DNA from 3 places in the Chengkuizengella sp. SCS-71B genome. Region 2 is predicted to be linked to each of the others. Evidence: riboswitches for the same ligand, from Rfam matches in the RefSeq annotation. Region 2 holds a riboswitch; each other region holds the start of a gene.

Region 1 (4,478 bases), 560 kb from region 2:
AGTTACGTATGTAGTCCATCATCTGTACCTGATGGCCGATATCCAAATATGTAGTTGGTTCATCTAACATTAATATTCGAGGTTGCTGTGCCATTATCTTCCCTAAAGCTACTCGTTGTCTTTCACCACCACTAAGCTGTTCTAAAGTACGATTTTTTAAGGGCTCAATTTCAAGCTTTTCCATGATATCTGTAACTAGTTGTTCAGTATTTTGCTTCTCTGTCCCCATCCAGTTTTGATAGGGATACCTCCCCATCTCTACGACTTCACGAACTGAAAAACCCACCAAAGGCAATGCTTCTTGCTGAAGTACCCCTATCCATTTGGCTAGATGTTTTCTAGAATAAGTATACATCTCATTTCCATTTATTTGAATGGTTCCTTTATTCGATTTTTCAATCCCTGAACATAACTTAAGTAGGGTAGATTTCCCACTTCCATTTGGTCCAATAATGCCAAAACTCTCTCCTTTTTCAACTCGAAAAGATATATCTTTAATGATATTCCTATTATCATATGTTTTACTTACATGTTGTACTTGGATCATAAATCTCTCTACCTCTTCATCAAAAAGTTAATGTCATTACAGAAAAAGGTTGTCTCAACGTTTAAGAATGATTGGTCATTTTCTTATTTTTAGATAATAGATATGCAAAAAATGGAGCTCCAATAAAAGCAGTAATCACACCTAGTGGAATTTCTTGAGGACTTAATAACATTCTAGCAATCGTATCTGCCCACAATACATAGATTGCTCCAAATAGAACCGATAGTGGTAAAATCAGTCGATAGTCAGGACCAACTAATAAACGAATTAAATGAGGAACAATTAAACCTACAAACCCTATTACACCTGCTACAGAAACGGCTGCAGCTGAGATTAAGGTTGAGAAAATAAGCACGATCCACTTCGAACGATCTACGTTCACACCAAGATGTGCTGCTTGTCGTTCACCTAAGGCAAATAGATTCAACACTCGACCATATCCTAACAGAACAATTAATCCTATGAATAAATAAGGAAATAATATAATGGAAAATTCCCAACCTCGCAATGCTAAACTACCCATTAACCAAAATACAATACGATTAATTACATCATCTGATAATGTGATCATAAAAGAAACAATGGAGCCCAAAAATGCCTGAACAACAACACCTGATAAGATCACTGTTTCTATACGGAACTTACCCTGTATACCTGCTAATTTAAATACAAACAACAAGCTTAGTATTCCTGATAGAAAAGCAACAATTGGCACTGTCCATTGACCTAACCATAAAAATTGAATGCCAAACAAGATTAAAAATGCAGCTCCTACTGAAGCTCCTGTAGCTACTCCTAAAGTAAAAGGATCAGCAAGTGGATTCCTTAATACACCTTGAAAACCAGCACCAGCTAAAGATAAACAAGCACCAACAAGAATACCGAGAGTAATGCGAGGAAATCTTACTTCTAATATTATTTTTTCTGATGATATTGGCCAATCCACAGAGATATGCTGTCCTACAAAAGGAAGTTGATGCAACAAAATACGCCAAACCTGTAACAATGGTATATGTGCTGAACCCATTGATAAACTTACCACGATGGAAAGAAGAAGCAGCAGTATACCTGCTCCTCCCCATATTATTAATTTATGTTTCATTTATTTCACCAATTCTGGATAAATTCCTTTAGCAATTTCTAATAAACCTTGTGTTATTCGAGGTCCTGGACGACTAATTAAATCATCGTTCACCCCTATTAAACTATCTTCTTTAATTGCTGCGATTTCACTCCATCCGCTACGCTCTGTAATCACAGGTTTCAAATCCATATATTTTGTCGTATAAATGATAACATCTGGATTATCTTCGATGATCTTTTCTTCACTAATTTGTAACCAGCCTAATTGATCTGCTGCTACATTAATTCCACCTGATAACTCAATTAATTCATTCATAAACTCACCACTACCCACTGTCCAGCCTTCTGAAAACTCAAGATATACTTTCTTTTTATCTGCTTCAGAAATCCCTGATACAGCTTCTACTACTTGTTGTTTTTCATCAGCCATTTGTGTGACTACAGTTTGAGCTGCATCATTTTCACCTGTAACTAGACCTAGTAATTGAATGTCATCTATCACTTCATCAATAGAATTAGGTTCAATTGTAAACACTTGAATATCAAGTTCAGCCAATCCTGTAATAATCGCTTCATTTAAAGATAGTCCTCCAATCACAAGGTCTGGCTCAGCTGCTAAAATCGCTTCTGTATTTCCATCCAAAATACCACCAATTTTAGGTTTTGTTGTGGCTTCTTCTGGGAAATCGTCAAATTCAGTAACACCTACTATATTTTCATCTAATCCTAGTGCAAATAAGATTTCTGTTACACTCGGTGCAAGGGATACGATACGTATAGGTTTTTGTTCAAAGATAATTTCGTTACCTGCAGCATCTGTAACCGTTAATGGATATATCGTTTCACTGTTTTCTGTATTTTCAGCAACTATATTCTCAATTTCTTCTTGAGTTGAATCATTACTTTCTACTGCTTCATTCTGTGATCCATGTTCTTGATCTGTCTTTTCACTTACTTCGCTTGGGTTGTTACCACATGCAGCTAAGCTGAATGCTAATACAAACACAAGTAAAATCATTAATATCTTCTTCATTTTCTCCACCCTTTTTTATGTATGTGTATATATAAAAGCCCTTTATCCGTGTAGAATAAAGGGCATACTAAACCTTTCGATTTGCAGCTTCCTTTTCCTCGAAGGATTATCGCATCTAAATTATAGGCAGGTCTCCTGACTCATGAGCACTGACTTCCTCCCCTTCCCATTCAGTAGAACAGTGGCATACTGAGGTCGTCCTCATTTACAGTGGCGGGACCGTGTCGGATTCACACCGAGCTTCCCTTTTAACCTAATAAAACAATTTTCATAGGCACCTATCATTTTTTTATATTAAATTTTATATATCATAACTACTGCAATCTCTTAGATCATTATATGTTAATTTAAGTGACTTGTACAATGCTTTTTAACTGTACACAGAAAAGTGCGCATCGATTAAATATCGACACGCACTGTCCGAATAGATTTTTAATATTTATTTTTAAAGATGGGGATTATTATCACCCTCCCCCTCCTCCTGAACCACAGCATTGTTGGCTAGTAAGCTCGATAGTTTTAAATTCATATGAATGGATACTGCTCAATTGAAAAATCACTAATGTAATAAATAAAACCTTTAAAATCTTCTTCATATCGCAAGACCTCCATGTCAGTTCTTCTTAATTGTTCTTGTAACTCTCATTCAACATACTTAAATTTGTAACTGTTAGGTTTATATTTATAATTTTCCCTGCAACTGATATAATTGTATAAATAATTACTACGACTAAAAAGGATGAAAATTCCCGTGATTTTCATCCCTTTTATAAACTTATAAGATATATACTTTAATATTCTATGAGGGGTAACAATAATGAAACTAATCGAACATTACCTTATCTTAAATTCAGCTTATGCAACTCAAAAAAATGGTGTTGAGTTTGAAACTACGCTGAGTGAAATCATAGATATCCTCGGTTGTAGTCAGCCAAATGCAAAAGGGGTTTTAAATCGATTAAAAAAACAAGGATGGATACGATGGAAGCCAGGGCGTGGTCGAGGATACAGATCCCGTATTAACTTTCAACTTTCTCTGTTTGATGGCATTAAGATGTATGTATCGGAACAGCTAGCACAAGATCATTTCAAAGAAGGAATGGAGTTCCTCCACTCTTTATCCATCCCTACCCAAATTCATAGTTTCTTAGGGCAATATCTAGAAGAATGGTTTGGTTTTCAAACAGAAGGGGAAAAAGAATTAAAGCACATCTTACGTATACCCATGTACAGAAATCTCATTTCTTTAGATCCCGCCCAAGTCTCTACAGCATTCGAATACCATTTTGCCGGTCAAATTTACGATACATTGCTTCGTATTGATTCAACTACAAAACAAATTTACCCACACCTTGCTCTCGGTTGGGATACCCCAAACGAAAAGGAGTGGATCTTTTACCTGCGTAAAGGAATTCGGTTTCACCACGGTAGACTATTAACATCAGAAGATGTAATTTATACTTTCCAACGTGTACTAGACTCTTCTGTCAGCGTCTTCTATTGGCTGAGGCACTATTTGAACAAGGTAGAATCATCAGGAGACCATACTGTCATTTTCCATTTCAAACAACCTTTCCCTTTTTTCCCAAACATCTTGAGTTCTAACAAAGCCTCCATCGTTCCATATGATGTCGATTTCAAACAACAAGTCGTGGGTACAGGACCTTTTTTTGTTCGTTCATTCTCTACAGAAAAGTTAATATTGGAAGCTTTTGATCATTATTTTAAGGAACGAGCTTGGTTGGATCGAGTAGAAATTTTCCGTTTTCCAGAGGAGCTACAAGGCAGGTTTTCTTACAAGATGACCACTAGAAA
Region 2 (4,478 bases):
CTTTTTGTACTTCCTGTGCTATGAATTGTGCTAGTTTATAACGATTATATTCCGTATCTTCCATGGTTGTCTTAGTATAAATCTCATAACCATAACCGTGAATTCTTGATCTTAAAGCGGGATGAATTTTATCCACATCGGGAACATTGCCAGCCAACACCATAATAAAATCTGTTGGTACCGGTTCTGTTCGTATCATACTCCCACTGGAACCAGGCGAACGTCCTGTAATGGGTAGTTTTTTCTCTTGAAAAGCAGTGAGTAAAAACTGCTGTGATTCTGTGGACAGTGTGGATACTTCATCAATATATAATACCCCTTGATGTGCTTGATGAATGGCACCTGGTTCAACTAACTGATGTGAACTGGCTTCCAATCCCCCAGATTGATAAGGATCATGGCGAATATCACCTAAAAGCGCTCCTGCATGAAGTCCAGTGGCATCTATGAAAGGAGGCCGTTTTGTATTTGTATGGTTAACCAAAATTTTAGGAATTTGCACTGTAGGATTTGTTTTCATTTTTTTAGAAACCCAATATAACAACCCTACTACAACAATCCCAATCAAAAGAAAAATCGGTTCATTCTTTGTAAAATAGTAGAAGAACGCAACAAATAAAACAGCCACATAAACAAAACCCATCATCCAACGAAAAGTAGTAAGACTCGCTCGAGCTTCATTTTCAAACTGTTGAATATACGTTTCTGCCATTCCAGCAGGTTGAGCTTTAATCTTAGGGACGTTTTTTTCAGAATTGTCACTTTCCACTATAACGTCTTCTAAGCTTGAGACTGGTAATAGTTCAGTAATCGCTTGCCCTAACATACTTTTTCCTGTTCCAGGTTCTCCAATTAATAACACCGAACGCTTCTGACGAGCTGCAATTTTAATCGCTTCTACAGCATGATCCTGTCCTACTACTTGATCTATCAGCCGTGAAGATATAGGGAGCTCTTCTGTCGTTTGATAGTCAAGTATAGGCTTATGTGAATTATCCCCCACTTCTTCAAGAGGGACGATATACTTTTCAACGATCACCTTCACTTTAGATGAGGTATCATTTTTTACAAGTTCTAGGACGGGAATCAGGTTGATCTCTTTATTATATTTTTTTAAAAAGTGAATCAATGTCATAGCTGCCGTTTGACGAACATGTTCAGAGGTGTGGGAGAAAGCTGCCTCCCACTTTTTCCAAACTTCTTTTATATTCGTTTCACTTGCGTATGTAATCCCCTTCGCTGTCCCTTCTCTTACATAGAGGTTATCATCTTTCGCTAGCCTAAACCAAATCTCCATCACTTGCTCAGGCTTTTCTGTAAAAAACCTCCCTAACTCTCTACCTGACAAATAACGTAGAACCCATCGAGAATCCTCACTAAACCTAAGTAATATCGCAAATAGCTTATCAGGATGATTGCTATAAAATTTTAAAAATAAAGAAATCGTCTGTTCCAATGCTACAACTTGATGTTTCTTAGCTAATCGATGCATCACAACGGAAAATAGATTTACTAAAACATTTTTCAATTAAAAGACCACCTTAGTGACATGGAATAAACATTAAACCATGCCTTAAATCATGTAGCGCATCATGTACGGGTGCATAACTGGAAAATAAAGCAGTATAAATAACGATCCCCGCCAAAAGTGCAACAACAGTTAGTTGAATCGGAAGTGAAAGAAACACTGCTTTAAATTTATTTTTAAAGCTATTTTTGTTCTGATATTCATATTTATATTCCATGGTAAGCTCCTCCTTTTGTCGCATGTCTCGACCTTTTTAATTTTATGACACCTACACCTAATAACATACCTATCCCAATCATCATCACTAAAAAGAATATCGTTTTTAATTTAATAAATATCGGTGGATCAAAACCTTGCACTTCAACTAATTCCGTTCTTTCCATAATGACTTCGTCCGTAACCGGATTTAGGAGTGAAAATGTGACATCATGCTCGGCTCCATCAAAAAACTGAGCCGTAAATTGATAGGTTCCATCTTCAGATGTATTTTTCATAGAAAGAATGTGTGCATTATCCTCTAAGCGAATAGCTTGAAACCTAATTTCATAGGGTCCACTCTCTAATGTTTCCAAGTTCCCTTCAAATGTATAAAGTTTCCCTACTTCTGCATGATGATCTATCGAACGACCATGATCATTATCATCATGAGCCATAACAGTTGCAGATAGTGTGAATAGAAGAACAAATCCCAACGTCAGTAACAGACTACGATATCGCATGACCTCTCCCCCTTCTAGCTGTTAAAATAAGACCAACAAAAAAACCAAATAAAACAAGGATACCTACAAAAACAATTGCATTTTGTACCTCATCTGGATTTTCTGGAATATGAATGTTCAATAAATGAGTGCCTGCCAAGGTCCCGTTTTCATCTAAAACCTCTACCTTCATTTGATAATCACCACGAATAGGGAACATATAATCAAATTCAGCCTTGCCATTTTCAACTAGAATTGTAGAATCAATTAACTTAGTACCCTCTACAATTGGAAAATCGGTTGGAGAGAAAAAATTCCGTTCAGGACTACTCAATAAAATGTTAGCAGATCCGTTCTCAATCTCTGTAAATGTAAGCTCAACCTTTGCTGTGTCTAAATCAGGTCTTGTTTCTCCACCGTTCTCATTGTTCACTTCTACCTTTATACTTTCCTCACCCATGATTAGAGATGCTGGCATAAGTAGTAGAAACGTTAGTAAAAATCCTACGCCAAGAAATAACTTTTTTTGCATCTTGCTCTTCCTCCACTTAATATTAAAAATAAAAAAACACTTCCTACAGAAGTGCCGAAAAGTGCAAATAAATGTCTAAAAATTTATTCACTTTCCCTATCCTCGTAGGTACACTTGTGATACAAAAAAAGGCAGGTCTCCTGACTCATGGATCAAACGCAATTCAACTGAAAATCATTCAATTTGTATAAACCTTCCCGTTTTACACAGTGGTTTACACTTTACTCTCCATTTACAGTGGCGGGACCGTGACGGATTCACACCGTCTTCCCTTTTAAGAAACGTTTGAACGTTTCACCCTTTTTTACAATATTCACTTGTTAAACAACCTATGCTAATTATAATCCAAGTTCTAGTTTTGCACCATTATAATTTTTCTTTTTACTTACACTTGCTGAAAATACCGATACACTTTATTTAACTTTTCAGTTTGTTTCCCTTTTGGACTTTCCATATTACCAAACTCAAAAAACTTCACTTTTTTTATTCCTACAAAATTCAAAAGAGCTTTTTTCATTAAAACTTTATGAGCATTATTTAAAAAAATCAACGGATAATTAGCAGGTCCTTTCATCGTTGATACGCATATAACCGACTTTCCTTTTAAAAGCCCTTTCGGAAAAAGACCATCATCTTTATAGGCAAAGTTCGCTGCAAACAATTGATCTATATAGCCCAATAGCATTGCAGGAGGCCTTCCCCACCAGATTGGATATATGAAAACAATTTGATCTGCCCAAAGAATCTGTTCTCTATACTTTTCCATATTTGGATCACGGTGCATATCCCTTCTTCTTTTTTCACTATTAAATACTAGCAATGGATTAAATCCTTCTTCGTATAGATCTAATACTTGCACTTCCATAATATTTGAGTTTTCACCAATTCCCTCAAGTACTTTTTGTAAAAACGCATAGGATAAACTGTTGTGATTTGGATGGGTAAAAATGACTAATGATTTCATATTAACTCACCTCATTTAGTTATCTTTTGATAATTAAATCATAATTCATTTCTTTTTAGTTGTCAAATGATAATTGTATTTTGATAAATATTTTGCTATTGTACAACTAAGAGGTGAAAACGATGGAAAACAAAGCCCTTTTTAATAAACTAATTACTTTTACAAGCTCGGTTCTACGGGTGACAAACGAACTCAATAGAGACGTGAGGCCTGACATCGTTACACAAGTTCAATATGATATTCTTGATTTTATTTACGTAAGTAAACAACCAATTACGCTTAGCGAAATTAGTGATTGTATACGTATTTCTATGCCAAATGCAAGTAGAGAGATCAGAAAATTAGGGGATCTCTATTTAATTGAAAAAAAATCTGATGTTGAGGACCGTAGAAAGCAGTTCATTTCCCTTACTAAAGAAGGGGAAATGATGATGAAAAAAGTTTATAAGCAGATAGAGTTTAATTTTAAAAATCGAATGGAAGATGCTTCTGCAGAGGATTTAAAAGAGATTGAACGTGCTGTAGATAAACTTCAAACAAAATTATATTTTTGAGTAATTAAATTGATAGAAATATAATTAACTAATCTCTTTTGTAGGAGATAAGATCCAAATTGACTTGGATCGATATGTTGGATAAAAGGAATTTAATGGCTCACACATACAATGAAAAATATGCAGATGAAGCGGAACGATTAATAAAAGAACAGTACTACAACGTTCTAATAGAACTCCATAAGAAGCTTGAGGAAGAACT
Region 3 (4,478 bases), 1.7 Mb from region 2:
AAACTTACTGCTGTTGTAATTTGCATTTTTCCATCAATCATTCTACTTTCAACAAAGTTTCTTAATGCATTTGTTTCTGGGGCAGAAAATGGACTAGTTCCACGGTATGTATCACTACTAGTACTACCGCTTGATCCTCCACAACATCCCCATCTGTATCCATAATTTCGATTCAAATCTGTACCTACATAACTAGAACCGCTATTAACTTGGCGATTTTTGCGCCAGAAATCATAACTTCCATTTCTTATATCATATTCTCCACCATCTGGATTTAAGTTAAATACAAGGAAAATCTCTCTATTATCTACTAAGTTAGTAACTTGTGAGTTCGTACCGTACTCGTCCGTGAACAAATTCATTAAATACAATGTCATTTCAACGGTTAAGTGTTCACGAGCATGATGAAGACCAGTGTATAAAACTTCTGCTTCATCTTCATCTGCAGATGGATTATCACTAATTTTAACAGCCCATATCTCCCTGCCTTCATATGATTGACCAATACTAAATTTCTCAAGAATATTTGGGTGATCTATTGCAGCTTGATTAATCTCATCTACCATTTCTTGATAATTGTGATAGTCACTATCTGAAATAGGGAAATCCAAAGCTTGCAATTGATCATTAGTCATTTGTTCAGTTACTGAGAAATTTAATTTCTTTAAATCTTTAACTTCTGTAGGATGTGCGATAACAATGACATAATTTTCACCAATTTCTTCAATGACAACACCAGTTCTAGCAATTTCAGTTCGTTGTTCTTTTGTAGATACATTGTCAATTCTGAACATCAGTGGACCTTCTGTTTCCTTCTTTTGCACCTCTGGATTTGCATTAACGATAGTTAAACCTGATGTCATGAGTGGTGTTGCAACTAAGCACACCATTAACATTACTGAAAAACATAAACGATAAACTTTAAATGACTTCATTTTAATCCTCCTTCTAGTGAATTCTCAACATCATATTCTTCATATATTATATTTATGAATATTTTGGAAGAATATCTATTTAAATCCAATAGAGTGAAGCTACTCTCTACAATTAGAATTTATAAATAGATTTAATATCATTTAATCATAGACAGGTTAGTAACATTTCTTTATAATGAATTTGATGTTTAAACAATTGAATAATATTGAAATGGGTGGAACGTTGATTCGTTCCTTAATAGGGAAGAACGGTGCAAATCCGTCACGGTCCCGCCACTGTAAATTGGAGAGTAGATCCTTAAGCCACTGTGAATAATGGGAAGGTTTAAGCAACTGTATCAAACATTCAGAAATACGATGATCCATAAGTCAGGAGACCTGCCTTTTTCTATAAACACTTACTAGTATGAACCTACGAGGATAGGGAGGTGTATGATGAGATTGGTATGTTCTTATGCCATTCCAAATATATTTTAGCACTTTCTACGACCTGATGTAGAAGTGCTTTTTTGCTTTCAAAAATGTTAGATTTTCGCAATTAGTGGTAGTTTATATATTTTTGAATATGATTTTAAAGTATAACTCATGGAGGTTAAGAGTGAAGTATAGTAAATTAGGGCTTTTTAATAAAGGGGAAATGGGAGATGAAGGGTAAATTATTAGTTATCGGATTTGGTCCAGGCAGTTTTGAACATATTACAAAAAGAGCACGTGAAGCGATAGAAGAAAGTGATGTCATTATTGGATACAACACGTATGTTGATTTAATTCGTGATCTGCTTACCCATCAAGAAATCGTTAGAACAGGTATGACAGAAGAAGTAAGTCGAGCACAGGAAGCGGTAAAACAAGCGGAGAATGGTAAGAAAGTAGCAGTTATTTCTAGCGGTGATGCAGGCGTATATGGGATGGCTGGACTTGTATATGAAGTTTTAATAGAAAAAGGCTGGCATGAATCAGAGGGAGTAGAAGTTGAGGTCATCCCTGGTATCTCTGCAATTAACTCATGCGCCTCTCTATTAGGTGCTCCAATTATGCACGATGCTTGTACGATTAGTTTAAGTGACCATTTAACACCATGGGAACTAATTGAAAAGCGTATAGATGCAGCCGGATCAGCGGACTTTGTTATCGCGCTATATAATCCTAGAAGTGGAAGAAGAACGAGACAAATTATTGAAGCACAAAACATATTGTTGAAATATCGATCTCCGGATACCCCAGTTGGATTAGTAAAGAGTGCATATCGTGAACGTGAATTTGTACAGATAACGACTTTAGAAAAAATGTTAGAGTTTGATATCGGCATGTTAACAACCGTTATTATCGGAAATTCTACTACATTTTTATATGATGGGAAAATGATTACACCGAGAGGTTACCAAAGAAAATACACTTTAGATCGTGATGAACAACAGCTTAAACCACATGAGCGATTAAAAAAAGAAAATGAACCTTGGTCTTTAATTGAAGCAGAAAACGAATCTAGTTTAACTGAAATGAAGCAGAATACAGAAGATCAGGCTCATCATCTTACAGAAGACCGTCAGACGACTCCTCTAACTATAGCGACTGAGGCTTTAAGGACTTTGCAGCAAAAACAAGGAATTGAAACAATCCCAACTACAAACAAAGAAGATGTAATAGTAGAGAACGCTGTATTTAAACAAGAGTCGATTTTAGAACTGGCCATAAGTCCAGGTATAGCTAATAAAAAAATGACTGCACAGCAAATGAAGTTAATTGCAGATATTGCTGGAGATAAAGGGGATATAGAATATACACCTCACCATCAACTTATTTTACGAGTCCCAACGAGTAATCCAAATGAAGTTACCCAACAGTTGCAAAATGAAGGATTATTGCTAGCTCCCGTAGGAGATGTAGCTCAAGTAAAAGCTTGTGACTTCTGTGACGAAGAAAAGGATGAGTCCATACCATATGTAAAAGAAATACATAAACGGATTGATGGTTTAAAAACACCTAAGGAATTAAAAATTGGCTTTAACGGATGTGCGATGACTTGTTATGGTGCGGTGAAAGAAGATATTGGCATAGTGTTCCGTAAAGGTAAATTTGATTTGTTTTTAGGAGCAAAAACGGTAGGAAGAACCGCTCATGCTGCACAACCTGTGGCAGAAGGTATTGAAAAAGAAAAAATTGTAGATTTAGTTGAACGAATTGTGAAAGGTTATGCCAATGATGGTTTTCCAAATGAGCGATTCCACAAATATTTTAAACGTGTGAGAGAAATCGAAGGTTTTACTTATCGTGATGTTCCTGTATTAGTAACAGAACAAGTCATTTGCGGAGAGTAATATTAAAAGAAAGAAATCATGGGAGGAATTAATAATGGAAGCTGTATTATTTGTTGGTCATGGAAGTAGAGATAAAGAAGGCAATGACGAGGTCAGAGCTTTTATAAAAAATATGCTGCCACGTATTCAAACTCCGATAGTTGAAACTTGCTTTTTAGAATTTGAAAAACCAAATATCAATCAAGGAATAAGCCAGTGTATAGAAAAAGGAGCTACAAAAGTTGTTGTAATTCCAATTATCTTATTGGGTGCAGGGCACTCGAAAATTCACATTCCAGCAGCGATTGATGAAGCGAAAGAACATTATCCAAAAGTTCAATTCGTATATGGTAGACCCATCGGTGTGCATGATCTTGTCATTGATATATTACATGAACGTTTTCAAGAGGTTGTTGAATTGAATAAAAAAGAAATTTCAGAAGAAACAGCGGTTTTAATTGTAGGTAGAGGAAGCAGTGAACCAGATGCAAACAGTGATGTTTATAAAATCTCTCGTTTGTTTTGGGAAAAAATGAAAGTGAAATGGGTTGAAACAGCATTTATTGGAGTTACGTTCCCAACCATGGATGAGGGTATTGAGCGTTGTATAAAACTAGGTGCGAAAAATGTGATTATTCTTCCATATTTCTTGTTTACAGGTATTTTAATTAAAAGAATGGAAGATATGGTCAAAACTTATCAACATCAATATGAAAATCTTCAGTTTCAACTAGGTGAATATTTTGGATTTCATTCGAATTTAAAAGAAGTTCTCATAGAGAGAGTCAACGAAGCGTTACAGGATGAAGTAAAGATGAATTGTGATAACTGCTCTTACCGTTTAGATGCAATGAAACATATTGATCATCACCATCATCATGATCATGATCACGAACATCACCACCACCATGCTTAAAAGAAGGGAGACATTACTAAAATGATCTTAGTTCTAGCAGGGACAAGTGATGCAAGAGCATTAGCTTTGCAAATCAAAGAGATGAATATCCCCTTATTAACAACTGTTGTTACAGAAAATGCCGCTTTATCAATGCGAGAAGTGGATCTACCTGTTTCGGTTGGAAGGTTACCAGTTGAAGCGATGATAGAATTAGTTAAAGAAAAAAAGATACAAATGATTGTAGATGCAAGTCATCCTTATGCGGAAGAGGCTTCAAAAAACGCAATAAACTGTGCAGAACAAAGTAAAATTACTTATGTTCGTTTTGAAAGAGAAGGTTTAGAATTT

Evidence for each region. A riboswitch is a leader RNA that binds a small molecule or an ion and turns the genes downstream of it on or off. The one in region 2 is predicted to bind cobalamin.
Region 1: linked by a shared signal. The riboswitch ahead of VQL36_RS04095 (ABC transporter substrate-binding protein) and the one ahead of VQL36_RS01305 (hypothetical protein) in region 2 are both predicted to bind cobalamin.
Region 3: linked by a shared signal. The riboswitch ahead of cobJ (precorrin-3B C(17)-methyltransferase) and the one ahead of VQL36_RS01305 (hypothetical protein) in region 2 are both predicted to bind cobalamin.

Annotation. Positions count from the first base shown of each region.
Region 1 covers NZ_JAZHSH010000001.1:826,043-830,520, reverse strand. The annotation lists gene VQL36_RS04105 (heme ABC transporter ATP-binding protein) at 1-547, opposite strand, end outside; gene VQL36_RS04100 (iron ABC transporter permease) at 609-1,649, opposite strand; gene VQL36_RS04095 (ABC transporter substrate-binding protein) at 1,650-2,663, opposite strand; cobalamin riboswitch at 2,771-2,960, opposite strand; gene VQL36_RS04090 (hypothetical protein) at 3,128-3,259, opposite strand; gene VQL36_RS04085 (ABC transporter substrate-binding protein) at 3,481-4,478, shown strand, end outside.
Region 2 covers NZ_JAZHSH010000001.1:267,737-272,214, reverse strand. The annotation lists gene lonB (ATP-dependent protease LonB) at 1-1,528, opposite strand, end outside; gene VQL36_RS01315 (CbtB domain-containing protein) at 1,542-1,745, opposite strand; gene VQL36_RS01310 (hypothetical protein) at 1,735-2,247, opposite strand; gene VQL36_RS01305 (hypothetical protein) at 2,234-2,758, opposite strand; cobalamin riboswitch at 2,871-3,075, opposite strand; gene VQL36_RS01300 (NAD(P)H-dependent oxidoreductase) at 3,144-3,722, opposite strand; gene VQL36_RS01295 (MarR family winged helix-turn-helix transcriptional regulator) at 3,845-4,276, shown strand; gene VQL36_RS01290 (nucleotidyltransferase substrate binding protein) at 4,336-4,478, shown strand, end outside.
Region 3 covers NZ_JAZHSH010000001.1:1,945,975-1,950,452, forward strand. The annotation lists gene VQL36_RS09595 (M14 family zinc carboxypeptidase) at 1-935, opposite strand, end outside; cobalamin riboswitch at 1,132-1,336, shown strand; gene cobJ (precorrin-3B C(17)-methyltransferase) at 1,580-3,253, shown strand; gene VQL36_RS09605 (sirohydrochlorin chelatase) at 3,288-4,148, shown strand; gene cobK (precorrin-6A reductase) at 4,170-4,478, shown strand, end outside.